2 regions of the Acinetobacter sp. IK40 genome follow, and region 2 is predicted to be linked to the other one. Evidence: predicted binding sites of a transcription regulator. Region 2 holds the regulator's gene; the other holds the start of a gene.
The links. Region 2 encodes PhoB, which activates phosphate uptake and scavenging genes when phosphate is short. Its sites were predicted from a motif close to TGTCATNAANCTGTCATAA; they were not measured.

Region 1: the regulator PhoB is predicted to act here: its motif matches at 1,497-1,515, upstream of MSG93_RS05795 (porin).

The regions. Positions count from the first base shown of each region.
Region 1 covers NZ_JANBOE010000002.1:364,559-379,821, forward strand. The annotation lists gene MSG93_RS05785 (YARHG domain-containing protein) at 622-891, shown strand; gene MSG93_RS05790 (HIT family protein) at 987-1,400, shown strand; gene MSG93_RS05795 (porin) at 1,654-2,745, shown strand; gene MSG93_RS05800 (LysR family transcriptional regulator) at 2,799-3,716, opposite strand; gene speB (agmatinase) at 3,852-4,814, shown strand; gene MSG93_RS05810 (MFS transporter) at 4,869-6,185, shown strand; gene MSG93_RS05815 (purine-cytosine permease family protein) at 6,238-7,743, shown strand; gene MSG93_RS05820 (YidB family protein) at 7,835-8,455, opposite strand; gene MSG93_RS05825 (DUF6231 family protein) at 8,593-9,054, opposite strand; gene MSG93_RS05830 (DUF2797 domain-containing protein) at 9,093-9,962, shown strand; gene lpxB (lipid-A-disaccharide synthase) at 10,004-11,182, opposite strand; gene MSG93_RS05840 (hypothetical protein) at 11,431-11,724, shown strand; gene MSG93_RS05845 (PepSY-associated TM helix domain-containing protein) at 11,727-13,286, shown strand; gene MSG93_RS05850 (DUF1634 domain-containing protein) at 13,283-13,561, shown strand; gene MSG93_RS05855 (hypothetical protein) at 13,617-13,805, opposite strand; gene MSG93_RS05860 (hypothetical protein) at 13,842-14,216, opposite strand; gene MSG93_RS05865 (sulfite exporter TauE/SafE family protein) at 14,432-15,263, shown strand, end outside.
Region 2 covers NZ_JANBOE010000003.1:318,083-333,345, reverse strand. The annotation lists gene MSG93_RS07905 (LysE family translocator) at 1-520, opposite strand, end outside; gene MSG93_RS07900 (hypothetical protein) at 955-1,374, shown strand; gene MSG93_RS07895 (LysR family transcriptional regulator) at 1,636-2,541, opposite strand; gene MSG93_RS07890 (hypothetical protein) at 2,638-2,763, shown strand; gene MSG93_RS07885 (LysR family transcriptional regulator) at 3,028-3,921, opposite strand; gene MSG93_RS07880 (PACE efflux transporter) at 4,016-4,468, shown strand; gene phoR (phosphate regulon sensor histidine kinase PhoR) at 4,534-5,892, opposite strand; gene phoB (phosphate regulon transcriptional regulator PhoB) at 5,902-6,612, opposite strand; gene MSG93_RS07865 (TetR/AcrR family transcriptional regulator) at 6,864-7,541, opposite strand; gene MSG93_RS07860 (SDR family NAD(P)-dependent oxidoreductase) at 7,856-8,683, shown strand; gene MSG93_RS07855 (MATE family efflux transporter) at 8,735-10,102, opposite strand; gene MSG93_RS07850 (methionine aminotransferase) at 10,203-11,357, opposite strand; gene MSG93_RS07845 (DUF445 domain-containing protein) at 11,626-12,933, opposite strand; gene MSG93_RS07840 (CC0125/CC1285 family lipoprotein) at 12,950-13,507, opposite strand; gene MSG93_RS07835 (DUF924 family protein) at 13,545-14,084, opposite strand; gene gshA (glutamate--cysteine ligase) at 14,354-15,263, shown strand, end outside.

The DNA of each region.
Region 1 (15,263 bases), on a different contig from region 2:
CATGTCAGATGAGCACTGTTCAAAATAACAACGGATATAATCTCTTGATTGAATATTCAGCAACTTCTCATTTCGATATTAATGTGTTCGGTAATTCAGTTTTTATTGACCTTTCAGGCCATTTTTTAAGATTAATTTTCTTTTGTTGATTTATATTTTAAATTCATGCCTAGTAAAGTCATCCAAATAGTTTATCCACGGATAGATCATTTTTTCAGATGATTGGAGACTATAGATTGAATGATTTTATAGCCTTTCATCGTGATCTGAATAAATAATTCATTGAATATTTAGGATTAGATTTGTTAATACATCAGTGTCTGGGTAAATATCTAAATAGTTCAACAAAAATAGCTATATAGCACTCAGTTAAGCGCAATAGTGTTCGATTAATATCCTCATAATTGTTTATTTTATATGGTATTTTATAAAAACCATTGATATTAAAGGATTTTTATCAATATAAGGATAAATTGTGGAGTAAAATTACACTCAAATAATAGAGTTTTATTGAAATTTTATTAAGAAACCTTATATTGGTATATACGTAGCGACCAAGAGCCATATGAATCTATTCTCATACAGCATTGGTTTATACCTTTTTGATTAGAGGAACACCTCATGAATAAGTTAACAGTTGCAGTTTTTGCAGGCCTAATTACCCTTACTGGTGTTAGTGTACACGCTGCAACCCCAGAACAAGAATGTAAAAAGTTACAAGATGACTATAACCTCATCTATGCATCTAAAGGATTCTGTTTTAAAGATGCTGATGCAAAAGCGAAATATGGTAACGAGAACTGCCATACCACTAAGCCAAAATTCTCTGATAAAGAGCAGCAACGTCTAGATGACATCAAAGCGCGTCAAAAAGAACTGAACTGTAAATAAGCAAGTTTGCGCGGAGTGTAAGCACTCCGCTTTACTCTAAACAAGAGTCTGCATTTTCAATATTAAAGCACCTACTCCCTATTTAAGGATGAATCATGGCATACGATGACCAAAATATTTTCGCACGTATCTTGCGTGGTGAATTACCTGCAATCAAAATCTATGAAGATGATCAGGTACTCGCATTCATGGATATCATGCCTCAAGCTGATGGTCATGCTTTAGTTATTCCAAAAACTCCTGCAGTTACCCTACTCGACTTGCCTGCAGAAGCAGCGGCTTATACCATTCAAGTTGTACAAAAAGTTGCACGAGCGATTGAAAAAGCCCTGAATGTTGAAGGTATTGTACTGATGCAACTGTCTGGCGCTGCAGCGGGTCAAACCGTGCCCCATGTTCACTTTCACCTGATTCCAAGTTCTGTGCATGAGCTGGGTCGCCATGCGGCACAAATGGGTGATCAGGAAAAAATCAAGGCATTTGCTGAAAAGATCAAAGCTGAGCTTTAAATGTCAGTTTAGTCAAAAGCGGAGTTATTACTCCGTTTTTTTATTTTCTAACTCTTTAAAAATAAATAAGAAATATAATTATTACCAAATATGAATCGTCATCAAACTGTCATTTTTCTTTCACTTCTCTGTCACAAAGTTTACCGATACTGCATACAAGTCAGTGAGCTGTGTAACTTTATGTACACAAGCAAGCTTATAACAGTAACTAAGGCATCGGCCATTTACAAAAAAGTGTTTTGGAGAAATATCAATGAAAAAATTGCTTCTTGCTGCTACTGTAGCAACTTTAGCCATGAACGCAGCGCAAGCAGCACCAACATTGTATGGTAAGCTCAATGTGACTTTGGATCAAATTGATAAAAATGGCTTTAAAGACGAAAGCGTAACTAAAGTAAACTCAAACGCTTCTCGTATTGGTGTAAAAGGTGAAGAAAAACTGACTGATAAACTTTCTGCAGTGTACTTGATTGAATGGCAAGTAAGTGCAGATGGTGACGGTGATGTGTTCAGCAACCGTAACCGTTTTATAGGTCTTAAATCTGATGGGATCGGTACCTTAAAAGTAGGTCAGTTTGACTCATACTTCAAAACTGCTGCCGGCAATAATCAGGATATTTTTAACGATCACAATGAATTGGATATGACCAAAGTTCTTGTGGGTGAAGATCGTTTAAAGAACGTGATTGGTTTTGAAACAGATAAAAAACTGCTGGGTGGTTTAGGATTTAACATCATGTTCCAGCAAGGTGAAGAATCATCAGCTGTTAAGAACGATGTTAAGGGCCAAAAAGGCAGCCGTGATGGATTTGGCGATGGTGTGTCAACCTCTTTAACTTATGAAAATAAAGACTGGGGTCTAGCAGCAGCAGTTGCAGGTAACTTTGGTGTTGCTTCTAAATACAATGCTTATAGTGACTTAAGCGGCGACAACAGTGTTTATTCTGATGCAATCCGTGTTACAGGTTCTGTCGACCTGACACCAGCTGGCGTTGAAGGTCTTGTGTTTGGTGCATTATGGCAAACAGCTCAACCAACAGATGATACAGTGATGGTAGGCTCACCAGCTGTTTCATACAAGGGCTTACAAGAAGATGCCTATGGTGTAACAGCAGCCTATACCATCCCTTCAACACCGGTGAAGTTAAAAGCAGAATATATTTCTTCTACAACTGAAGTTAATGGCCGTGATGATCGTAAACAAGATCTTTATGGTGTAGGTGCTGACTATCAAATCAACAAACAAACACGTTTCTACGGTGTGGTAGGTCAACAAAAACGTGATTGGTTAGTAAAAGATGATAAGAAAACAACCATCGGTTTAGGTATGGAATATAACTTCTAATCTGAAGTTAGTTCTTCAATAAAAATAAAAGGGCAATCAATGGATCTGCCCTTTTATTTTTTGGACCGGACCGGCTGATCATTAAAAAAGTTTTTTACCACTTTACGAAAATTCTGAATCACTTGCTCCTGTGTTCTACCGCGTCTAAAAATAAGCGAGAATGGTGCGTTATAACCAAACTTTGCGGGTAGTAAAACTTTTAAACGTTTTTGTTCCACCCAGTGCTGGGCAAAATGTTCCGGTAAATAACCAATATATTGTCCAGATAAAATTAAAATAAGTTGAGCCTCCATGGAGTCAACTGTCGCAAATGAATGCTTAAATCCCTGTTTTGCCAATTCGGTATGACTCCAGTATCCCCGACTGACCATTTTGCCCTGCCGGATAACGTCCGCAGTCAGGTTCTGTTGTGCGAACATGGGATGTTGATCACTGCAAAATAACCATTGTTGTTCTTGATGCAGAGGCTGATACATGACCCCATTCATTTTCATAAAGAATGAACCAATCGCAACGTCAAAACGGTTTTCCAGAATCCCCATTTGCAATTCATACGGCGACTGCACCTGGATTTTGATATAGATCTGCGGATATTGCTTTGAAAACTGGCTAATCATCTGATCCAGAGGAATATTCTGATCGGTTACCATACAATCCAACATGCCGATTCGTAGCGTCCCGGTTAACTCTCCCTTAATCTGGGCCGTGTGTCGGGAAAAGTTCTCCAGTTCATGCAGGATACGCTTAGCCTCCTGTAAAAACATCTGTCCTTTTTCTGTTAATGAAAAGCCGCCACGTCCCCGTTCACATAACTTAAAACCTACGACTTGTTCGAGTTGAGTCATATAGGTACTAATCGCAGAGGTGGAAAGATTTAACTCCTGCTGGGCATTGGCAAAGCCTTTATTCCTTACCACACTGACAAAAATCCGAATTAATTTAATATCAGAATAGGCCACGTCTTCCATCATATTTTTCCTTATTTCCTCGCCTTATTTTAAAACATCCATGATCAGATTAGTTTAGAAAAATCTGAACTAAGTTTTTTAAAAATAGGATTTAACCCGGTTTGCGGGTGGTGAATAAATAAGAAAAAGGAGAAATACATGAACAAGACGTTAAATCAACCGCTTGGTGGAAATGAAATGCCTCGTTTCGGGGGGATTGCCTCCATGCTCCGTCTGCCCGTGGTAGACAATGAAGCAGAACTTGCAGACCTTGATGCAGCTTTTATCGGAATCCCTTTAGATATTGGTACCTCATTACGGTCCGGTACCCGTTTTGGCCCACGTCAAATCCGTGCTGAGTCCGTGATGATTCGTCCTTATAACATGGCAACTGGTGCTGCGCCTTTCGAGTCGTTGAATGTCGCCGATCTTGGGGACGTTCCGATTAATACCTTTAATTTGGCTGAAGCCGTACGCATTATTGAAGCACATTATGATCGTATTCTGGCACATCCGATTATCCCCCTGACACTTGGCGGCGATCATACCCTGACCTTACCCATTCTTAGATCTATCTATAAAAAGCATGGCCCTGTTGGCCTCGTTCATATTGATGCGCATGCCGATGTCAATGATGAAATGTTTGGCGAAAAAGTCGCGCATGGCACCACCTTCCGCCGTGCAGCCGAAGAAGGCTTACTCGATTGCCAGCGCGTTGTCCAGATTGGCTTACGGGCTCAAGGCTATAGTGCAGATGATTTTAACTGGAGCCGACGTCAAGGTTTTCGCGTGGTACAGGCCGAAGAATGCTGGCACAAATCACTTGCACCGTTGATGGAAGAAGTCAGACAGCAAGTCGATGGCGGGCCGGTCTATCTCTCCTTTGATATTGACGGAATTGATCCTGCATGGGCACCTGGTACAGGCACACCAGAAATTGGCGGCTTGACCACCATTCAGGCCATGGAAATTGTCCGCGGTTGCCAAGGTTTAAATCTGGTGGGATGTGATCTGGTTGAAGTCTCTCCACCTTATGACACGACGGGCAATACCTCTCTATTAGGTGCCAATCTCCTGTATGAAATGTTATGTGTTCTACCCGGAGTTACTACACATAAGTAATTGTATTCGCAAAAGATAGGAATCAGATAAAGACAGACTCAAGGATTTTAGAGGATGAAAATAGATCAATCAAAACGGGCTGCTGCTGCAGCTTTCGTGGGTACAACCATCGAATTTTATGACTTTTATGTTTATGCCACTGCCGCCGCACTGGTTCTGGGTCTGGTGTTTTTTCCTGAAACTGACCCGGTAACCGGTACGCTGGCTGCATTTGCCACTTTTGCGGTTGGGTTTATTGCCCGACCTGTGGCCGCGGTCATTTTCGGACATTTGGGCGACAAAGTGGGCCGTAAAAAGATGCTGCTATTTACCATGCTGTTAATGGGTTTGGCCACTACAGGAATCGGCTTGATTCCGAGTTATCACCATATTGGAATATGGGCACCGGTACTGTTAATTGTACTGCGCTTTTTACAAGGACTTTCCGTAGGTGGTGAATGGGGCGGCGCAGTATTAATGGCCAGTGAGCATGCACCTGCACACAAGAAAACCTTTTTTGCTTCTTTTGCTCAAATGGGTAGTCCAGCGGGCCTGATCCTTTGTCTGCTAGTTTTTCGGGCCATTACTTCATTAGATGAACAGGACTTATTCACTTGGGGCTGGCGTATTCCCTTCCTGCTCAGTTTCGTCTTTATGTTGATCGGCCTTGCAATACGTTTAGGTGTTGAAGAGTCACCAGAATTTAAACAAATTCAGGAAAAACAGGAAATTGTAAAGTTCCCTATTAAAGAGTTACTCAAACATTACTGGCCTCAGGTACTTTTTGCAGGGCTCTCAATCACGATCGGCACCGCGGGTTTCTTTTTTACCAATACCTTTATGATGACCTATGTCACCCAATATGTAGGCATCAGTCGCCCAACCATTCTGGATGCCTTATTTTGGGTAACTGTATTTGAATTTATTGCGATGCCAGTGGCTGCATGGTATGCCAGCAAAATTGGTTCGCATCGTTTTTTATTCTGGGCGGCCATTTTATGTATCGCCGTTCCTTATCCCATGTTCATGCTGGTCAGCACTAAAAATATTTATTTGATCGTTTTAGGCATTACCCTGGCCGTGATTGCGCTGTCTTCCCTCTATTCCGTTGTGGCAGGTTTTATGGCTGAAGCTTTTCCTGCACAAGTACGCTATTCCGGTATTTCCATTTCCTATCAAATGATTGCAGCGATCACAAGTGGCACTACACCCTTAATTGGAACGTTGCTTGCACAACGTTATGCAGGTGAATGGTTACCCTTGGCGCTTTTATTTAGTTTTTTATCCTTGCTTTCTCTGATTGGTATTTGTGGCATTACACATCTCAGGAAGAAGCAAATGCATAGCTCTTTAGCGACTCAGGAACAGCAGGTTTCAAGAGATGCCGCCTAAATTATAAATTTTAGGACCAGGGAAGTTCCTTAGATAAAGCAGGAAAAACAATATGAACAAACAGAATTCTAAATCAATCACACACATTGAAAGTTTTGGTATCGAAGAAATACCCGCATATGCCCGTACGGCGACACCATTCGATCTGTTCCGCCTGAGTTTTGGCGGTGCCAATACCTTCTCGACCTGTGTATTAGGAAGTTTTCCGATTATGCTGGGTCTTTCATTTCAGGCAGGTTTATTGGCAATTTTATGTGGCGTTGTATTTGGTGCATGTATCTTAGCACCCATGGGAATTTTTGGTGCGCGTACCGGAACCAATAATGCCGTAGCCTCAGCTGCGCATTTTGGTGTTCACGGCAGAATTGTCGGTTCTTTCCTGTCCTTACTTACCGCGATTGCATTTTTTTCACTGTCGGTCTGGAGCTCCGGTGACGCGCTGATTGGGGCCACGCAACGCTTATTCGATCATTCTTCTCAAAGCAACTGGCTTTACGCACTGGTATATAGCGGCTTTGCCTTACTGGTACTGGTGATCTGTATCTATGGTTTCCGTTTTATGCTACTGGTAAACCGAATTGCGGTGATTGCCTCAAGCCTATTGTTCTTTTTAGGTATTTTTGCTTTTTCTCAACAATTCGATTCAGCCTATGCAGGAAAAATCCAATTGGGACAAGCTGGATTTTGGGCTGCCTTTATTGGGGCGTCATTGATTGCATTCAGCAATCCCATTTCCTTTGGAACTTTTTTGGGTGGCTGGTCCCGTTATATCCCGAAAGATACATCTTCACACAAAATCATGGTCGCAGTTTTTGCTTCTCAGCTTGCAACCCTTATTCCCTTTTTATTTGGTCTTATGACAGCCACCATTGTCGCAACTCATGCACCGATGTTTATGCAGCAGAATAATTACATTGGCGGGCTGATTCAGATTGCACCGGCCTGGTATTTTATCCCCTTATGTCTGATTGCGCTGATTGGCGGTTTATCTACAGGCACCACGGCGCTCTATGGTACAGGTTTGGATATGTCGAGTATTTTTCCAAAAACCCTCAGCCGTGTTAAAGCGACCATCTGTGTGGGCTTGCTCTCGATCCTGTTTATTTTTATAGGCCGTTTTGCAGCGAATCTGACTCAAAGCGTCATGACTTTTGCCACCCTGATTGTGGTGTGTACCAGTCCATGGATCATCATTATGATTATCGGATTTATATCGCGTCGAGGGTATTATAAAAATGATGATTTACATGTATTTGCAACTGGTATAAAAGGCGGTGCCTATTGGTTTCATCATGGCTGGAACTGGCGTGGCATCATTGCATGGATTCCAAGTGCCCTGATTGGCTTATGCTTTGTGCATTTACCGGATCAGTTTATCGGGATCTGGGGGCATTTATTTAACGGTCTGGATCTCAGTCTACCCATTAGTATTGTACTCGCAGCACTCCTTTATACTTTACTGCTCAAACTGTTCCCTGAACCAAGCTCGGTGTATGGCCCCACATTCACGACTGAAAGCTCAAAGCAACAATGTCATTCATCATTTATTTCAAACTAAGCCATTTTCAGTGGATATAGAAGCTGAACTCATCAACATTGCGCCACAAAAAAGCCTGCTTAGATCAAGCAGGCTTTTTTTGAAGGAAAAATTATTTCTTTAAAAAACCACTGACCAGATTCAGCACTTGCTGAATATCCTGATTGGCTTCTTGAGGATTGGTATTGCTGCCCTGAGGCGTCAATGAATCAATCACTTGTGGTAGAACCGAAGCGATCGCACCGTAAATCGCCTGTTTAGGCGCTTGGGTTTGCTGAGCAACCTGCTCAACATCCTGATCATCAAATAAGCTTTGAATATTCTGCGCAGGAACATCTTCGGCATTTTGCTGTTGTGGATCGACCCAGCTTTGTACCTGATTACTTAAACCGGCATTTTTCAGCTTATCCAAGGCACCTTGTAAGCCACCTTGTTTTTGAATCCAGGCTAAAACCAGAGGTAACACGGCAATCAATAAAGTTTGCGCTGTACTACCGCCACCGGTTGCATTGCTTTGGGTTGAACCTGAGGCACCGCCCAATTGACCCAGCACCGAACCTAAAATACCGCCTAAGCCACCTTGCTGATTTTGCGTATTCTGCTGTTGTCCACCCAGTTGACCCAGTACCGAACCTAAAATCCCACCTAAACCACCAGCCTGACCTGACTGTTGCTGACCACCGCCTAAAGCTTGCTTCGCTAAAATTTCAACAATATTGGTTAAATCTGTCATAACCTAAACGTTCCTTTTGGAATTATTTATCCCAAAAGCATACGCTGCTTTGAAAATACAGCACAAAGATAAATTGTTAAATTTTGCAAGGCTTTGCCCTGAAATAATGATCTGATTAAAAGCGCAGCATGAAGCATTTACCAGCGGAATTTATCCCAGTTTTCCGGATTGGCCCAGAATTTGGAATTGAACCAGTCCGGCACATGCTTATAAGTCAAAATATTAAACTGCCACAGTGCAAAGTCACTGTCATGCGTCGTCTTATCAATCAACTGGGTAAACCCGAGCGAACGTAACAGCTTTTCATCTTCACGCTTGCTCACCACCACGATTCGCTTTGCCATCAGGTCACGTAACTTCACCAACAGCTGTGCTTTTTGCGTTTCAGTCAGATTTTGCATTTCTTCTGTATCAAATAATACAAAACCTAAATCATAACGTTGCGTAAATGGCAGACTTAAAAAGTCAGTTACGTTAAAATAATGCCATTGAATTGAAGCATTTTGGTCAATCTGCTGACCGATACAAAGTGCAGTATGAATGGGCTGTTCTTGAGATAAATCGTCTAGCATAGAAGTGATGACATTTTGTTCAGCCATAACTGCAACCCTTGATTGAGAAAGATGAGAGTTTATTCATGGAACTACAAGGCATTTGTCATAAAATGCATGCAGCGCTCAAAACGCATAGTGTAACTGATCAATCAACAAGCAAGGCAAATGTTGAATATAAATTTATATTAGATCGTACAGAAACTGACCTGCCATTTGTGTTAGGACAGGAAATCGAGATCGAATGGACCGGGAATATCTTTTGTACCTCGTGCGGCTCAAAAACACCGAAGTCTTATTCACAAGGACATTGTTTTAAATGTTTTAAAACCAAGGCCGAATGCGACCTGTGCATTATGAAGCCAGAAACCTGCCATTATCACTTGGGCACCTGCCGTGAAGATGAGTTTGCCCATAGCGTTTGCTTCCAGCCGCATATTGTCTATTTAGCCAACTCCAGCGCCTTGAAAATCGGCATCACCCGTATCGTGAATATGCCGACCCGCTGGCTGGATCAAGGTGCAACTCAGGCGCTACCGATTTTAAAAGTCGGGTCGCGCCGTCTGTCAGGGCATCTGGAAACCTTGTTTGGTACCCAGATTGCAGATAAAACCGACTGGCGTAAACTCCTTAAAGGTGAAGCTGAACCCTTAAACCTGATTGAAAAACGTGATCAGATTCTGGAAGAGTTTGCACCTAAGATTCAAAGTATTCGTGAGGAGTTTAACCAGAATCTTGAGTTCAATGAAAATCTGGAGTTTTTGGAGAACGAAAAACAGCAGGAATTTATTTATCCAGTCGAAGCTTATCCTGAAAAGATTAAATCGCTGAATCTGGATAAAACGCCTAAAATTCGTGGTGTGTTGCAAGGCATTAAAGGCCAGTATTTATTAATGGATATTGGGGTGATCAATATCCGTAAGTACACAGGCTATGAGCTCATTCTTCGCGCATAATCCGAATCATAAAAAGGTGGCTTAATTGCCACCTTTTTTGTTTATCCAGTTTTTAAACAGTTCAAAATTGCCTGTACCGGATCCTCGGTATTCCCCGAGATCAACTGCTTATGCATGCTTAAATGTTGCATCATCTGAATATGCGCCGTTTCATGATCCATAAGACGTTCAATTTCAGTGGCTAAATGCTGAGGTGTTGCGTCGGCCTGAATCAGCTCCTCAATCACTTTTTTGCCGGCAATAATATTGGGCAAAGAATAATAGGGAATCTTGACCAGCAATTTGGCAATGATATAGGTCAGCCAGTTCAACTTATAAAAAGTCACCATTGGACGATGCAATAGCATTGCTTCAAGTGTTGCCGTACCAGAAGCCAATGCCACGATATCACTGGCATTCATGACCATACGGCCAATCTTGGATTCTGCGTCGCTATTTTCCAGCACATGAATTTTAGCTTTCAGGCTCGCATCCAGATTTTGAATGCCCTGTTCAATCTGATGCTTGCGCGCATCATTAATTGCAGGAATTAAAAACTCGAGCTCAGGATGCTTGCGATGCAGGATTTCTGCAGCACCCGTCAATAGCGGCAGTAATCGTTCAATTTCACCACGGCGGCTACCCGGTAATAACGCAATGTGAGTAATATGTGCCGATAATCCCAGTTGATGTTTGGCTTCTGCAATTGGATTTTTTAACGGTAATTGTTTCGCCAAAGGATGCCCGACGAATGCAGCGGCAACCTCATAATTTTCATAAAAGGTTTTTTCAAATGGAAATAAACAAAGGACCAGATCAATACTGCGTTTAATGCCATGTACACGGCCTTGCCGCCATGCCCATACCGATGGACTGACATATTGCACAGTTTTTATCGGTAAATTCTTTTCTTTAATGGTTTTGGACAAACGTAAATTAAAATCTGGCGCATCAATACCAATAAATATATCAACCGGATGCTCGCTCCAGCGTTCGACCAGACCATCACGCACAGCAAATAATTTTTTCAGGTCTTTGAGAACTTCCACAATTCCCATGACCGACAGGATTTCCATGGGATAATAGCTATGGAAACCTTCCGCAATCATTTGTGGACCGCCAATCCCTTCAAATTCGACATCGATGCCTTGTTCGCGAAAACTGCGCATGAGTTTCACGCCTAGAGTATCTCCAGAAACTTCCCCCACCACGATACCAATTTTTAGTTTTTGCTTTAACAAGACCCACGCCCCACAGAAATGTTTAAATGATTCTAACAGAATGATTTTACATCGAATCACCCCAAACCATGCAAATTGTTCATGATTGGTGAAAATCAATTCCGATCTAAGATGACATTTATTATTAAAAACACAATCTAGATTTACGATGAATGAAGAATTGATTGAGATGGAACGAAGACTTAATATAAACAAGAATCATTTCCATATGTGATTTATTTCTCTCTCCTTTTGCTTCAAGACCCGTTATGGCTAAATCTGCATCTGTTTCGCTTGTCTACCGACTGAGCATTTTTTATCGCTTTGTACTGAGCTTTGTAGTGGGTTATCTGTGCATGATGTATTTAAGCCTCGGACTCGGTTCATTATTTAGCCATATATTAGACAAGGCAGAAGCAATCTATCTAGCCGCATTTATTTCGATTCTGTTTTATCTGGGCTTTATCATTCTGAGTTTTTGCGCACATTCGCTGTGGAAACTCAGCTTGACCAGTCTGGTGTTGACCGGCGCAATGTTTGGCTTATCTGTGGGTTTAAATTAAAAATGCAAAATAAAGGTGTTCGCCAATCAATGGCATGGTTACATGCGTGGACGGGTCTGATTTTTGGCTGGCTTTTGTTTGCTATTTTTTTAATGGGAGCAAGTTCGTACTATCGTCACCAGATTAATTTGTGGATGCAACCGCAACTGGCGCAGGTTCAAGTCAATCAGGATACCGCTATCACTACAGCGGCCAATTATCTGCAAACGCATGCGGGGGATGCCAAATCATGGTATCTCAAGGTGGCCAATCATGAAGAACCGGTCAATAAAATGTATTGGCAACAAGCCAGTGGGGCTTATGAAAGCCGTAGTCTGGATGCCAATACAGGGCAAGAGTTAAAATTGTCGGCTACCCAAGGCGGGGATTTCTTTTATAACTTCCATTTTCAACTGTATGGCGTTCCTATCATGGTTGGACGGCTGATTGCCTGTCTTGCTGCCTTTATTATGCTGATCGCTTTGGTCTCTGGCATCATTACCCATAAAAAGATCTTTACCGATTTCTTTACCCTCAGAACCTTTAAATCGCAGCGTTCCTGGCTGGACTTTCATAATGTGTGTTCGGTACTGGCACTGCCCTTTTTCCTGACCATTACCTTTACCGGATTGGCGATTTTCTTTTATCTGTATCTGCCGTGGGGCATGCAGAAACTTTATCCAGACAATCCTTTTCAATACTTTACCGAGATTCGAACCACGGAAAAAAGCACGCCTCATCAAGCTGAACCGCAAAAGGCGGAGATGTTGCCGATTGGCACTGTATTAGAACAAGTTAAACAACAATGGGGAGATCAAGCCTTAGCATCCATTGAGGTCAAAAATCCTAATACAGACCAGGCCATCATTACCTTTAAACAATTGGAAGATCGTTCGATTACCTTGAATCAGGCACAAATTACCTTTGATGGACAGGGTAAGATATTGGCCAATACCCGAAATGAAAGTGCGGTTGCAACCTTAAATGCGGGTGTTTATGGGCTGCATATGGCGACGTTTGCACAACCGTTATTACGCTTTGCTTTCTTCTGTTCAGGCATTTTAGGTTGTTTGATGATTGCGTCTGGCCTATTGTTATGGAGCTTAAAACGTCAGATTCAAAATAAATCTGATCAATTCCATTTGGGCTACTATCTGGTGGACCGCTTAAATATTGCAGCTTTTGTCGGTCTTCCAACCGCAATGCTGGGCTATCTATTTGCCAATCGCTTTGTACAGGTGAGCGACACCTCACCCAATTATGAAATTTATACGTTTTTTAGCGTATGGGGATTAAGCTTTATCATCGCCTTATTCACCCAAAAGCAATATTTATGGAAATCACAGATTTTCATCTTTGGATTAGTGGCCTTGCTTCTACCGATCTATAACCTGATTTATCTAATCAATCACCAGCTCATTACGGATTGGCCAAGTTACTGGCTATTTCTACGGATTGATTTATTCCTACTGGTCTGTGCCCTATTTGCCATGTTTATTTTTAGAAATATTCAGCCGATTCAAGCCAAATCTGCCCAGAAAATCAAAACTAAGTTAGCGAAACAACAAGAGGTCAACGCATGATTCTGTTGAGCCTTGTATTGACCCTGATCGGGATGTTATTGCTGTATAAATGTAGCGCTAAGCAAATCACTAAAGCCAAACAACAGGTTTTCATTCGCTATAAAACCCAGTTGAGAGTCTTAGCTTATGCCTGCTTTTTGATTGCAGGTAGTTTACTCTGCCTCACCTATGGCAGTTCCATTGGATTTATCAGTTGGTGGATCTTCGCGACCCCCGTCACTTTTTTATTGGTGTTGTGGGTTAATGAGCTTAAGCCGGCTAAAAAATTCAAATAATCTTGATACAACAGCTATCCTTAACTTTTGCCAAGGATAGCTTTATGGCTAAAAATTAATGCCCGTGATGGCTATGGTCTTCCTGAGCAGCCGTTTTATCTTTGTCATCACAACATTTCATCTTTTCACAGCAATTTTTTTTTGTGGTGGCCTGTTTTTCTTTACAGCAATCACTTGCAGCAAAAGCAGGTACAGTCATGGCCAATAATAGTGTTGAAAGCAATACGGTTTTAATATTAAACATGGTCATGTCCTTGAAATAACAATAAGAAATTTGAATTTATAAAAACAGGACATGATTTGGAGGGCGATAAGGTAACTGATAAATGCCTAAAGTCAATTGATCTACATAGGCTGAATTTGCTGTTTTAATGGATTGTATGCTTCGTTCAATGGAATGATGGCTGTATTCAAATGTTGCAGCAACACAGCACAGACTCTTTTGACAGTGTGATGTATCCATTTTGCCACTGTCCATCCGGTCATGCTCCGTCATCCTAGACATTCCACAATCTGACATTGCATCGTGATTTGCAATGACGTGCTCTACGACAGGTTGATTCACCTCATTCATAGACACAGCCATCGCATAGCTATTGGTGATCAAACCCATAGCAATCAGCAATGAAATGAGACTTCGAAGGAAAATAGACATAAGCGAAATGATCAAACATACAATCCGTGTATAAGTCTCAAAATAAACCACTCGCAGTTCAGAATGCAAGCTGATCAGCATAAAGATGGCTTAAAAAACCAGAAAATTAGGTTTCTTTAGCTTTTTTTTGCATAAGCAAATCATTATTCATCACAACGAGTTATCTCAAAAAAGCATAAGATATGCTGATTTTTGCATAATTAGGCATATTGTCGATGTTTGGTCCTATAGAATTTATTATGGCTGGGGTATTGGTTGGCTTCTGTGTCGGTATCACAGGTGTCGGCGGTGGTTCACTCATGACCCCTATCCTGATCAGTCTGTTTAAGATCGAACCTCATATTGCCATTGGTACCGATCTACTTTATGCCTCAATCTCTAAATTCTGCGGTTCAGTTGTTCATGCCAAAAAACTGAATATTGTCTGGCCTATTGTCCTCTGGCTTGCCTTAGGCAGTATTCCTGCATCATTTGCGACGTCTTGGGTACTCGAACATTACTTAAGCCAATCAACGCATTATAAAGCTGTGCTGACCATGGTCTTGGGCTTTATGTTGACGTTGACGGGTATTTCAATTGTTTTCCGTACAAAAATTGAAAAGCTGTTTGACCGTTTCCGTAACCGTGAGCAAGCGAATATGGAAAGCGAGCAACATGCTTTGCAACACAAACGTCATTACATTGTCATTATGGGAATCGTATTAGGTATCTTTGTTACCCTGTCATCTGTGGGTGCCGGTGCCTTTGGTATCATGGCATTGGTCCTCATGTTCCCGAATTTACCCATGATCCGTATCATTGGTTCAGACGTGGTTCATGCGGTATTACTGACAGCAGTTGCAGGCCTTAGCCACATGTCTTCAGGTAATGTCGACTTTAGCCTGTTGATGTGGTTATTGGTCGGTTCTATCCCGGCCATTATTGTCGGGACTTTAATCAGCTCACGTATGCCAGAAAGACTGATTCGTAAAATTTTAGGGATTACCTTATTTGCTTTGGGCGTGAACTTTATTGTGAACCCGGTAAAAGCCAAACCGAAGCCAGTTG
Region 2 (15,263 bases):
ATGAGTTGGTTAATATTTTTGCGAGTTTATGCCCTGATACACCCCAAATAATGAAACAGAGATAGCAAGTAACGAAATAAATAAGAATAAACAGAACAAGAGGAAAATAACTGATGGGTGAGGTGAATAAGGAGATGCCCGAGAGACATGCAATCCATGCTTTAGGATTGAGCCATTGTAAGAGGAATCCCTCTGTAAAACTGGCAACAGATATATTATTTACAAGCTCAATCTCTGGTTTAGAAAGTATAATTTTTTGCCCCATATAAAAAATAAATAATGCACCTGCACATTCTAGTATTTTGAAAAAAATAGGATAATGGCTAAGAATTTGGCTAAATCCAAAGCCTAAAAATATTAATAACAAGGTAAAGCCAAGCGTTGCTCCTGAAATAAAGGGTAGTGTTTTTCGAAATCCATGCATTAAGCTGGTTGAAAGAATTGTAATATTGATTGGTCCTGGTGAAATGGACATTGTAAGTGAAAAAATAAACATGCTTATAAGAACAGAGAGTGACATTATTTTGAAATCAATTATTAAAATCCAATGATATAGCGTAATTCAAATAAGATTAGACGGGTTTTATCAAAAACTGATTTTGATTTTTTGATGTACAGTTTTGTGATTACAGCACTCTAACAATCAATTTGATTATTCTAAAAAATTAACCTGAAACTGAATCGTGAGTCTTTCAAATGGTGAACTTGGGCGAGTTTTTTTATTATTCGCGGTGAAAAGGCCTGAGACAGTGGGATAAAGGAGAAGAATTCCTAAGCATAGTTAGAAAAGATCGTCTTTGCCCGCTCATGGAAAGAGCATGACGCCGTAAAATTAGCTCTGTATGGTGTGTTATTACAATACCTGATGGATGTGAAGGGACATGTCGTGCAGATTCTGAAAGACAAGTTGAAACTTGGAAATTTGATCTATCATTAAAATTGAGTCCATAACTTATGATGAGATATGTAGCTATAGTGTTTTTATTCCTGTCAGGTATAGGTGGGTATACGATTGATAAATTTGGTCAAGATTTATGTATCAATGAATATATCGCTATAGGAACTATTACCTATTTTAAAGAATTAAATGGGGTTTCCGCTAATGATCCATCAATGTTAGCGGCGTGCGGTGTAGTATCTATTATTTTTTCAATAATTTTAATCTTCATAAAAAACAAATGCTTTTATGTAGCTATGACATTTCTACTACTTGTTTTAGAATTGATTCTATTAAATATGATCGAAACCGTATCTTATAAAGAAATTATTTATGACTCAATTACGCAGTGTGCTAATTATTCAGTGCTGATATGCATTACTTTTCAGGCTGCATTCTTAATATCCAGTTGTTTTTATCTTTTTAAAAGGAAATAAAGTTTATTTAACTTTGATGGACTTTAACCCAAACCTGTACGCTTTTACTTACATCAATCAAGGTCAATGTCCCATGTTCAACCCAACCTAAATTGCCTAATATGAACTCATCAGGAACAGGAAGTTCCAGAACATAAAACAAAAATGATAAGTTCAGGCATCAGGATGTGAGATATGACAGGAGTTGTATCTAGTGAAAGGAATACGAAAAAGCCCGACAGGATGTCGGGCTTTTTTCATTTTATTTTTTTAGAGTGCTGTTTAATTGATTGGCTTGGCATTGTAATACGCATGAATTGAGGCGGCACAGCGGTCAATCAGCAGGTCTTCATCCTTTTTCCAGATCAGTTTCACTTCACTGAGTGTATTCTCGTCCTGAATTGGAATAAGCCTGACATTACTCGGCAGAATCACTTTAAATTCTTCAGGCACAATACAAATGCCAAAGCCATTGGCGACCAGTTCCAGTTGAGACCTTTTCCTTGAATAAATTCGGGTTCTTTTCGGAGAAAAACCATTGACCAGACATAAGTTGGCAGCTAGATAGCTTAGGCCACCACGCGCTTTATGCGGTACAGAAACAAAATTCAATGCTGCTAATTCACGTATCGAAATATTTTCTTTTTCACTTAAAATCGGATCGGCAATATGGGCGGCCACATATAATGGGGCAGTGTATAAGCTAATCGAATTGACCTCATCTAAATTGTGATAAATCGGTGGCCGGATAAAACCCAGATCAATACTGCCATCTAATAAATATTCGAGCTGTAATTCAGAGGATAAAGTATTCATTTCAATATCAATATTATGGGTGTCACACAGCTGCTCAAAGACTTCCAGTTTGTTCTGATCCAGTACGATACTGCTGGAATGGGCAATTTTAATAATTCGGCCTTCACCCCGACTGATACTTTGGGCACTGACAATGGAACTTTTTAAATGATCAAGATTGGTTTTTAAACTTTTATATAGTGCTTCACCTGCAACCGTAAGTTTTATCTTCTTTTCAGAGCGGTCGAAAACCTCAAAGCCTAATTCTTCTTCTAAATTTTTAATTTGCCTGCTCAGTGCTGATTGGGCAATAAACAGCTTCTCCGAAGCGGCAATAAAGCCACCGGTTTCGACAATCGTGATTAGATAATTGAATTGTTTTAATGTCCACATATCTCAAAATTAGATCAGTACCAGCTTTTTCTATATTAGATGAGATGGGAGAAATCTTATATCTTTTTTATAGGTTCTTGATTCAGGTGGCTGAAAATGACGATGAAAAACAAGATTGTGACCTTGATTGCTGCAGTAATGATTTGTTTATTGGTGCAGAGCTATGACCATTATATGGGCATACAGCCGATCTCACAGCAGACTGATTTATCAGGAGATTAGGTAAATCTTCGCATCATGTTTGATGTCATGACCAATTTTATAAATGAGATGAGCGCATGGCGATGTACGTTTTTGCTTACACTGATTAGAGGAAATATCCCATTTTCAACCCAAGCTGAATTGCCTAATATGAACTCATCAGGAACAGGAAGTTCCAGAACATAAAACAAAAATGATAAGTTCAGGCATCAGGACGTGAGGTATGACAGGAGTTGCACCTAGTAACGAAATACGAAAAAAGCCCGACAGGATGTCGGGCTTTTTTTATTCCATATTGATTTGTTTGGTCCAGAGTTCAATCAGCATCTGGATGGTCTGGCTTAAAGGTTTGTGGCTCGGCCAGATGGCGTGAATCGGCATATCCAGTCGATTGGTGGTGTCATGAAATTCCAGTCGAACCAGACTGCCTTGAGTAAAATGTTCTTGCACGGTCGAAAGTGGAAAGTTTCCCCAGCCAAAGCCCTGTTCCACCATATTAATTGCCATCAATAAACTATCGCTATACCAGTAAGAATCAGAGACCAGGACCCGACTATCCGGGAGAGGGTAGTGTTTGCTGGCGATAATAATCTGTCTGAGTTCAGAGAGCATGGTCAATTCATTTTTATGATTGTCCTTGAGCTGTTGTGCACCTTGAGGAGAAATTGCTGCAACAAATTTTTCAGTTCCTAAAAGTCGAAAGCGCTCATTCCGGTCGAGCTCGGATGAGCTATAGGCAATATACAGATCAATTTCATTGTGATGTAAGCGTGCTTTTAATTCTTGTTGTGGCGCACTGACCATTTCAATGTCCAGTAGCGGATAGCGTTGCAGCAGATGGGCAATAGCAGGCAACAAAAGTTTCTGGTTGACGTCTGCAGCCACACCAATTGCAATACGGGTTTCCAGTCCTGTTGAAAGTTCAGTTAAATGCATTTCCAGCTGGCGCAGTTTAGTCACAATCAATCGGGCGTGTGGCTCGATGGATAAGGCAATGTCAGTGGGCGCAAGATGATTTTTACTGCGTTCAAATAATTTTAAATTTAGTTCCGCTTCTAAATTGGCAATCGCCATACTGACGGCAGAAGGTACCCGATTCAGTGCCCGGGCAGCCGCTGAAAAATTTCCTCGATCAATAATTTCAAGAATCAGCTCAAGCTGTTCACTGGTCAATTTCATTTTAATTCACTTGTCAGTTGTACTGATAACGATTGACTTTTTTTATCAAAATTAAAGCGTAAAATCCACTCATTATTGATTTTAAGGTGTGGTCATGCAAGGAACCAAGAGAAGAGTCACTTATGTGTTTTTCTATGAAGTTTTTAGCTTTTTTATCTGTGCAATGGTGCTGGCAGTGCTGTCAGGTACCACCATTAGTCATACCGGGCCTTTGTCGATCTTGATTGCAGTCATCGCCGTAACCGTGAACTTTTTTTATAACTATGTGTTCGAGATGTGGGAAAAAACCCAAACCTCGAAAAAGCGTACCGTGTTAAGACGTATTGCGCATGCGATTGGCTTTCAGATTGTACTGGTGATGATTTTGATTCCGTTGATTGCATGGTGGATGCAAATCAGTTTAGTTAAGGCGTTCTTGCTGGACTTCAGTCTGATGGTGCTGATCCCATGTTATACCTTTGTTTATAATTACTTTTTTGATCATATCTTTGGCTTACCCAGTCATTTGCTCGAGTCGACAGAGCTTAATGCAAACGCCAGTCACTGATTGCTATGATCCAGAATTGAAAAAGCCGATCCAGAAGGGTCGGCTTTTTTTATTGAAGCTAAAATTTATAGCATGCGATACAGACGTTCTTTCGGGAAGATCGCGGTAAAGGTTGAGCCTTCATTTTCTTTAGAGGTGATTTCTAGATGTGCGCCATGTTGCATCAAGACGTGTTTGACAATGGCCAGCCCTAAACCTGTACCGCCGGTTTGACGGCTACGCGCGCTATCGACGCGATAGAAGCGTTCAGTCAGGCGTGGTAAATGTTTTGGATCAATGCCGATACCATTGTCCTGTACGGTAAAGGAAGCATGGTCACCCGCTTCATGCCAGCCAATGGTGATGATGCCTCCAGGCGGTGTATATTTAATTGCATTGGTAATTAAGTTGCTGAAGGCACTGGCAATTTCAATGTCCGAGCCAATCAGGTCACAATGGCTATCAATATCCAGATTTAAAGTATGACCATAATCCAGATTGTAGGCACGTGCATCATCAAAGATCTGGTTCATCAGATTGGCCATATCAATAATCTGATTTTTCGCGACTTTCTTATTATTTTCCAGATTGGATAACAACAATAAATCATTGACCAAGGCATTCATTCGTTTGGTCTGGGACTGCATTTGCGTAAAAGCACGTTTCCAGCGCGGTGTAATGTCATCTTGATCGGTAAAGGTTTCGATATAACCACTGAGTACGGTCAGCGGCGTACGTAATTCATGTGAAATATTATCGACAAAGTCTTTACGCATTTGTTCCAGATTATGGACGCGCGTGGTGTCATGTGCGACCAATAAACGACTTTCTCCCCCAAAACGGGTGAGTTTGACGTGCACATAACGCTCTTCTTCCATCTGCGCTTGCAAACGAATCCCATCAGGGGATTGATCTGGGTTGTTAAAATATTCAATAAAACTGGGCTGGCGTAAAATCGACAATAGGTTACGTCCGCGGTCCAAAGGACTAATCCCTAACAGCTTTTCGGCTGCGGGGTTCCACCATTCGATTTGATGTTGGTCATCAATCAGAACCACGGCTTCTGCCAGAGCAACCAGAGAAGACTGGGCTCGGTCAATGAGACCGACCATTTCCGCCTGAACAATGCGTTCCTGACGTTGTGCACGATAAACATTGAACAGCAAAGCGCCCCAGATCCCGTTTAAATTGGGTGGAACATCATAGGGACGGTTTGAAATCCATTCATTGACCAGATAAAGCGAGCGGAGCTGCAGGGCGAAAAACACCACAAAAGCAATAAAAATACAGCTCCAAAAGTAGCCAACCCCAAATCCAATTAAGCTTGCAATCAATAAGAAAAAAAGTAACAGCCTTAAATCTTGTTTTGCAAACGTCCATAAACTGCTGTAGCGAAAACGCTGGTGTTCACGTGCCAGTTCAGGGACCGGATAAGGTTCGTACATAAAAGATTTTTAACCTACTGCTAAATCGGCTCGTGTCGAAAAACGGTAACCTGTGCCACGAACCGTTTGCACAAAGCGGTCAACACCAAAAGGCTCTAGCACTTTGCGTAAACGACGGATATGCACGTCAATGGTACGGTCTTCGATATAGACATTGCCACCCCACACCTGATCAAGCAGCTGCGCACGTGTATAGGCACGTTCCGGATGGGTCATAAAGAAGGCCAGTAAACGATATTCGGTTGGACCCATGTCTAAAATACTGTTGCCAAAGCTAACACGCTGACTAACCGGATCGAGTAATAAGCCATTGGCATCAATCACTTTTTCTCCGCTTAGTGCATTGGCACGACGTAATACCGCCTTGATACGGGAAACCAGTTCACGTGTCGAGAAGGGTTTGGTCATGTAATCATCTGCACCGGCATCCAGACCTTGAACTTTATGGTCTTCTTCGCCACGTGCAGTGAGCATGATCACAGGAATTTCAGACAGGTTCTCATCGCGTTTCAGGCGACGGCATAAGTCTACACCACTCACACCCCCTGGTAACATCCAGTCCAGCAAGATAAGTGCAGGACGCTGATCAACGATAATCTGATGCGCCTGTTTGGCATCCTCGGCTTGTAAACATTGGAAGCCTGCCATATCCAAAGAGGTATGGATCATTTCGCGGATCGGTAACTCATCATCGACAATTAAAATATAGTCATCTTTCACAGCGCAATACCCTTAAAATCTGTAACGGTTTAACCGTTTTGTTGTTATGACAGGCTTATTACAAAGATTAATTATGACAATATCATTGCAAAAGAGGGAATAAAGTCGAATTTAGCAATAAATTGTGACAATTGTGGGGCAGAGTCATGACCATATGATGACAACTTGCCTGATCATAAAGCAAATAAATTCATTGGGTTAATCAATCTGTCATGCGATGGCTATGACTGTCACAAAACTGTAAAACGATTTTAATTTTTTTGTGAGGTTGTTTCGATAAAGGACAAGAACACAGCACAACAGGCAGAAAGCACATCCTGAAGCGGCTGTTTAAAGCCCTCCGAAACCCAGCGAATAATAATATGGGTCACATAACCATTCAGGCCAGTTGCCATTAACGACACTTCTTCGGTGCTTTGCGGTGCATTGGGCATGGTAATCATCACAAAGCCCTGAATAATACGGTCGAACTGGGTCAGGGTTTCCTGAATGGTAGCCTGATTATGCAGGTCCTGCACCAGCATGGCATCGATATAAATAATCCGTGCCATACGAGGATCATCCTTAATCGCATTTAATAAGGCGGATAAACCGGCATTAACCATATTTTTAGGTTCAGGGGCTGCCATCAGAACCGCCTGAGTGAGGCAGGTCTGCATTTTTTCGATCATTTTCAGGAACACGGTCTGGAACAGATCTTCACTTTTCTTAAAGGATTCATAAAAGTAGCGTTCAGTCAGCTTGGCCTCATTACAGACATCCTTGACCGTGACCGAAAAGAAGCCATGGGTACCATAGGTGGCAATACCCGCTTCAATCAGTTTGTCACGACGTGCCTGCTTGCGCTCAGTTAACGAGAGACCTTTGAATTGACGCTCTTTGGTTGCTGCCTTTTTTTTCTTGTCTGTCGCTTGCTCTGGAGTTGTCATTGAAAAACCGTTCCCTAAAATGTCGCTAAATCGGATATCACGTACTTTTTTACATTGCTGTCATTTGCTGCCGATCTAGCATAACCAAATTTTGAAAATATGCCTTGTCTCTTTTACACATCTTCGGTCAAGAATGTAAATAGGCCTATTATGACATGTTAGGTGTCGGTTATTGCCATTTGTCATAAAGCTTGACTGTACTATATTGACAACCTGTATTGTCAAAATTATATTGGTTACAGGTTAAACAGCACATGACAACGCATGATTGGGGCGAATATTGTGCATATCATTCGCAACACAAAGGATAGGCAATGAAAAATTTTAAAAATAAAGTCGCAGCGATCACCGGTGCTGGTTCTGGGATTGGACAACAGCTGGCGATCTTGTTAGCGAAACAGGGCTGTCATTTATCGTTAAGTGATATCAATGAAAAAGGTTTGGCTCAAACCGTTGAATTGGTGAAGCCATACCCTGTAACAGTCACCACAAAAGTACTTGATGTCTCAAACCGTGATGCGGTAAAACAATGGGCGCAAGAGACGGTACAGGATCATGGTTCGGTCAATATGATCTTCAATAACGCAGGTGTCGCACTTGGCTCAACGGTCGAAGGCGCAAGCTATGAAGATTTGGAGTGGATCGTTGGCATCAACTTCTGGGGCGTGGTGTACGGCACCAAAGAATTCCTGCCATTTATCAAACAAACCAAAGATGGTCATATCATCAATATTTCAAGTATCTTTGGCCTAACCTCGCAGCCAACTCAGTCTGCCTATAACGCCACCAAATTTGCAGTGCGTGGTTTTACTGAATCGTTACGTCAGGAGCTGGATATTGAGAAGAGCGGTGTCAGCTCACTCTGCGTGCATCCGGGCGGTATTCGCACCAATATTGCCAAAGCAGCAAAAATGAATGACAGCTTGAAGAGTCTGGGTATGGACCCGAGCAAATCGATCAAGCAATTTGACAAGTTCCTGCGTACCCCACCAGAAGAAGCAGCACGTCAAATTCTGAATGCCGTACAGAAGGACAAACGCCGTCTGTTAATTGGTACTGATGCGCGTATTGTGGATTCATTCCAGCGCTTATTCCCGACGGGATATCAACGTATTGCAGCCCTTGCAACCAAAATGATGTAAGTCATTACTGCATAAAAAAGCCATTCTTTGTGAATGGCTTTTTTCTTTGTTTTAAATCAGGACTTTGATTTTTGATTTCTTCCAGAAGAATTGATAATAAAAGCCTTGGAAAATACATAAGCTGACGAAAGACAGCGCATAGGCAATCCAGATACCCGTTAAGCCCCACAATGAACTAAACCAATAGGCACACGGTACTTCGATCAGGAGAATGGTAAAAATATTGATCAGCATAGGAACATTGACCGTACCACTGGCACGCATGATCGAGGCAAAAATCGCACTGGCACCAAAGAATAAAATTGACCACAACACAATAAACAGCAGTTGCTGTCCCAGTACAATCACGCTGTGATCGGTAATAAACAACGCCATTAAATATTTAGAGAATAAGTAGCCCAGAATAATCAAGGTCCCCGTAAACAGGAAATTCATGCCCAAAGCCGTTCGGGTCACTTTGGCCAATAAATCAGGTTGACCTGCACCAATCGCTTGAGCCGCAAAAATCGAAGCGGCAATTGAAATCGACAAGGCTGGAAACTGGATATAGTTCAGTACCTGATTCACGGCACCATAAGCTGCGGTGGCATGTGCGCCATAATGATTAATCAGGCCGATAATTACCAGACCAGCTAAAGAGGTCGTCACCATCTGGATGCCGGTTGGAATCCCGAGTTTCAGAATTAATTTACTCAGCTCGGCATCATGGCGAATATGTTGCAATAATTGACGATCAATCTTTAAGGGATGATTTTTATGGTTCAGATAAACCGTTAAAAAAATCAGTACAAAGGCATAGCCCAGAATGGTGGCAATCGCGGGTGCGACGATACCTAATGCAGGGAAACCAAAATAACCCTTCAGCAAAACCGGGGTGACTGCCAGACCGATCAGACTGGTCAGACTTAAGGCAATTAGGGGAGTGACGCTATCGCCGACACCACGCAGAATCGAGGTATAAATAATATAAACAAACAACAGCGGACTACCGACCAGCATCCATTGCACATAAGGCAAGGACAGATGCATCACCTTGGGATCGGTGCCCAATAATTCCAGAATGTGCTTGGCAAATATCAGACCGAGTACGGCAATAATGCTCCCGCCAATCAAGGTCATAAACAGGGTCGAACCAATCACACAGCGGACTTTTTCAAGGTTTTGTGCGCCCCAGGCCTGTCCCACCAGTACAGTAGTTCCCGCTGAAATACCGATCACGAAAGCCAGCAGAAAAAACAGGATCGGGAAGAACACGGAAACAGCGGCAATGGCATCTACGCCCATCATTTGACCGACAAAGATGGTATTAATCGTACCCGACAGGTTTTGTAAAATATTGGTGGCAATCAAAGGCACCAGAAACAGAAAAAATGTTTTCCAGAGATTGGGTTGCATCACCAGCGGTTGACGTGGAGTCATTCAGTTTCCTTCACCCTTCAGCCTGAAGCGTATCTATTTTTTCCAACATAGCATCATAAGTGATGCTGGGAACTTTATCGTTCGGTTTATTTTTTGTTGATCAACACTGCAGGAGGATTTCACCGGCACGTTGTAGGGTCTGATGGGTCTTGGCAAAGCAGAAGCGGATCAGGCGCAGTGATTCTGGTGCTTTTCGATAAAATACTGAAATGGGAATCGCCACGATTTTATGTTGCTCGGCTAGGAACTGACACATCTCGACATCATTTAAGTCTGGACGAATATTGCTGTAATCCAGATTCTGGAAATAAGTGCCTTGAGACGGGGTAAATTGAAAACGTGAGTGTTGAAGCTGGGTATTAAACAGATCGCGTTTTGCCTGGTAAAAATGAGGGAGCTCTTGAATATGCTCAGGTTGCTGTTGCATGTAATCGGCCAGCGCCAATTGACACGGCATATTCCCACAGAAATTGGCAAACTGATAAATCTGGCGAAACAGTCGCATCAGCTGCGGCGAAGCCACGCAATAACCGGTTTTCCAGCCAGTGACATGGTAGGTTTTACCAAAAGAGCCAATCACAAAACTGCGATCGCGTAATTCAGGAAATTGCAGTGCGCTAAAGTGTTTTTGTCCATCAAAGACCAGATGTTCATAGACTTCATCTGAAAGCACTACAATATTTTTATCTTGAATCAGTTCAATCAGTTGTCGCCAGTCTTGTACTGACCAGATTGCGCCGGTTGGGTTATGCGGTGTATTGACAATAATCATGCGGGTTTTGGCATTGATACTGTCTTTGACTTTTTGCCAGTCCACCTGAAAAGATGGCGCTTCCAGATTGATATGAATGGATTTTCCACCAGCCAGTTGAACTGCAGGCGCGTAGCTGTCATAGCTTGGATCGAAAATAATCACTTCATCTTCTGCATGGATGCAGGCTTGAATGGCACAAAAGATGGCAATGGTTGCGCCTGACGTGATGGTGATTTCAGTGGCAGGATCAAGTTGCAATTGATTGCGTTGTAAACATTGTGTGGCGAGCTGTTCGCGCAGGGCCAATACCCCATCCCCTGCGGGATATTGGTTATAGCCTGAGAGTGTGGCTTGGTTCAGCGCATCTAGCAGGGCAGCTGGAGCCGGGAAATCAGGGAAGCCTTGGGACAGATTCAGGGCATTGAGTCTGTGTGCGAGTTCAGTCATGATGCTAAAAATGGTCACGCCTTGGCTTGGGAGTTTTGACTGAAGTTGCAACATGATTGAAATTACCTAATTAAATTTTAATGAATTATTTATTGTGGCGGTGTCTTGCCGAGTACCCACCTAATTTCAGGATAAGCCTTCAGCTGGAGTTACTTTGGTTTTGCCCAAAGTAACCAAAAGCATTGTCATTCGCAAAACCTGTTCACTTCTTGCATTGTTTCGATTACCTCGCAGAAACAACATTGAATTGAAACCACGCAGGTTGCGAATGACTTATCCTGCGTATCTTATTTAGAACAGGGAACAGGTTTTTTATTTGATATCACAAAACATTTTCCACAATAGCACGAATTACACCAAGCGCTAAACCAATAAAGGCACCGACAATCACGCCGTTAACGCGGATCATATGCAAATCACCGCCAACCTCGCTTTCGATTTTGGCAATCATTTCCCGTGAATCCCATTCATGGATACGTTCACTGATATAACGAATGATCTTGTCGCTATATTGCTCACTGAAATTGGTCGCCAAGCCCACCATTTTTTCATTCAATACCTGACGTACTTTTTCATTCTGGATCAGGCTTTCACCCAGTTGCTGAATCGCCGCCTGTAAGTTGGTGGCAATACCTGAATCTGGCTGCATTAAATCGGTCTTGATCGCATCACATAGTATCGCAACTGCACCACTGATAAAGTTCAGCACTTGTGGGCTATCCAGCAAGGCATCTTTGCCACGATTTAAACGCTGGCTGGCTTCACTGTCGGGTTCTGCCAGCTGCAGCATCAGATTATGTGTGGTGGTTTCAATATCCTGACGCCATGGATGATCAGGATTGGCCAGCATCGACTCAACTTTTTCTATCAGCGAGTCAATGGTACGTTGCTGGACGTCAATCCCGATCCAGCTGGCACCTTTGGCCAGTTTCCAGACCCCGAGTTCCTGAAACAGTTTACGTGATAAATCGCGTGCTTCTTCAGGATGAGACACCATCCATTCATGTGCCAGATCCAGTCCGCGTTGTAACACATCCTGATGGAAATCATTTTCCAGCACTGCCCGCAGCATTTCACTGGCCAGCTTATTGACCTTGGTGCTTCTGACCCATTGCACACTGTTATTCTGGACAAAATGCGCAATTTGATCCTGACTGACAAATTCAAAGATTCTTGGCACGGTGTGCTGAATCATCTGCACCACCTGCTGGTTATTCTTTGGACTGGCCAACCATTGCCCTACCGCCAGACTGATATCGGCATTTTGTAAACTGCGTTCGACAATCTGTGGTGACAGGAAGTTTTCCTGCACAAAACGTCCCATCGACTCGGCGATACGTGCCTTATTCCGTGGAATAATTTCAGTGTGATCACGTAATAACTTGGGTAAAGGCATTCTGCCAAAGGGATTGCGGAACAGTACCGTGACCGCATACCAGTCGGCTAAGCCACCCACCACGCCTGCTTCTGCACCAAGCATGAAAATATGGATGAGCCATTTATATTCAGGGAGAAAATGCGCCGCGACCATTAAAGCAATCCATGACACCACGGCAATAATCAGGGCCATGGTGGCAAAGTATTTACTTCTTTGCAGGCTAGGTACGTGGATTTCTTCGACTGAACTCATTGAGCCATCCTTTTAATTACTTTTTATTTTGAGGTGGTGCAGGCGGCTGCAACACGTCTCCTGTTGGACTCAAACCGTATTTTGGCCCCAAAGATTGCAAAATCAGTTGTGCATCAAAGGCATCTGGTGCTTGCTGCTGAGTCTTGAAACACTCAATAGTATACGACACTTGGATTGGATCAATATTGACCACTTGTGGGGTATCGTAGAAGGGATCCGGCCAAAAGGCGGGATGACGACGATAGTAACCATAAGGATAATACGACGGTGTCGGATAAATCACGGCCTGACGTGGCGCTTTATGCCGGGCATTACTCGGGTCATCCACTACAGTAAAGTAGCGGAAACCATTTTTAACCGTGGTCTGCGCAGCCTTGAGTAAGGTAATTTCCTCTGCTGTACCATAACTCAAATTATTATCCGCCTGAAAACCGACACGGTAGGTTTTGTTATTTAACGGATAAGCGGTGAACTGGCCCAACTGGTCAAAGGTTCGGGGCTTGGCAGGGACGGTTGCACAGCCTGCAAATGTCAATGTGAGCAGAAGCGGTGTGCACATTAATAACGATTTCATATGCAATTCCTAATATCAATGGTCGAGGGAGATCGACCTAGAAGCTACTATTGGGCTGGGTTAAAAACTCTGTTTCCTCTGGGGTAGAGTCTCGCCCTAAAATTTTATTGCGATGGGGATAACGACCAAAACGATCAATAATCACTTTATGCTTTTTCTCAAAGTTTAAATTAATTTCATTGCCGAGGCGCTGGAATAATTTGAGGGCAAATTCATGGATGCGTTTGGATTCGCTATGCATAAAGGGCATATATAAAAATGAGCGCTGATCAGGCCTGAGTTGCGCATCGAGTTGTAAACTAATCGCTTCTTGTGCCAAAGCCAAGGCCAGGCTGTCGTAAGCAAAGGCCTGTGCCTGATCGCGGTATAAGTTACGGGAGAACTGGTCAAGCACGATAATTTCGGCCAGACGGCCTTCGGGCGTTTGCCGCCATGACCACAGTTCCGCCTGTGCGGCCTGTTGATGAATCTCTTGAAACGACTCGCGAATTTTTGCATCAAAATCATCGCTTTTGGCAAACCAGAGGGAACGGTGGTCAGGGTCAAACCAAAAATTCAGAATGTCTTGCGCTTGCATGGGCGAGTCTCCTCTAGAAGATTTATTTTTCAATAAAATCACAATTTGAGCGTGTCTTATGTAACAAGATTGTGATAAAAATTGCCAGACTAAACAGGGATTTCTGTCGCAAGCATTTTTCAAATGTTCACAGAGCCTAGATGACTAGATCACAATTGTCGTTATAATTGGCTGAGTCGAAGGGATTGGCATTGTCATGATGCCTGTATGGTCGACGAAGTCGCTACCTTTGATGTGGTCGGCTGATCTTGAATAAGCGAGCCTATAATATGAATCAACCCAGCACACTTACTTCCTCTGTGATACCTACTTGGGTAGATGCATCGCTACTAAAAGGGATGTTACGCGGGATTGAGCGTGAAAGTTTAAGGATGCAAAGTAATGGATTTTTATCACAAAAAAATCATCCACAAGCTTTGGGTTCAGCACTGACACATCCACATATCACCACCGATTATTCAGAAGCCTTAATGGAGTTTATTACGACGCCGCAAACCACCATTGCTGCAGCTTTAAACGAATTAAGCGATATCCATAGTGTGGTACATCAGCAACTGGAAGCCGGTGAACGACTGTGGCCGTTATCCATGCCGTGTATGCTAGATGATAACGAAGAAAATATTAAACTGGCGCAATATGGCTCTTCCAATATTGGCCGTTTTAAAACACTTTACCGCCGTGGACTGGGAGTCCGTTATGGTCGCCGTATGCAGACCATTTCCGGCGTGCATTATAATTTATCTTTCCCTGACTCGTTATTTATTGCCTTACAGCAACATGAGCAAAATCCACAATTAAAACAGCTTAGCCTGCAAGATTATCGTAGCCATCGCTATTTTGGCCTGATCCGGAATTTTATCCGATTAATTCCTCTGGTCATGTATATGTTAGGCGCAAGTCCCTCCGTATGCCGCTGTTTCCTGACAGGACGTCAGCATCATTTACAGCCTTTGGTGAAAGGAACTTTATATTTACCGGAAGCGACCGCCTTGCGGATGGGACGTCTGGGGTATCAGAACTCGGCACAGAAAGAACTGGGCATTCACTACAATGACCTGCATGATTATCTGGATGGCTTGCAGAAAGCGGTGCATACCCCTTACCCAGCATTTACTGATTTAGGCCTGAATGATGAACAGGGTGAGCCAATTCAGATCAATGATCATGTGCTTCAGATCG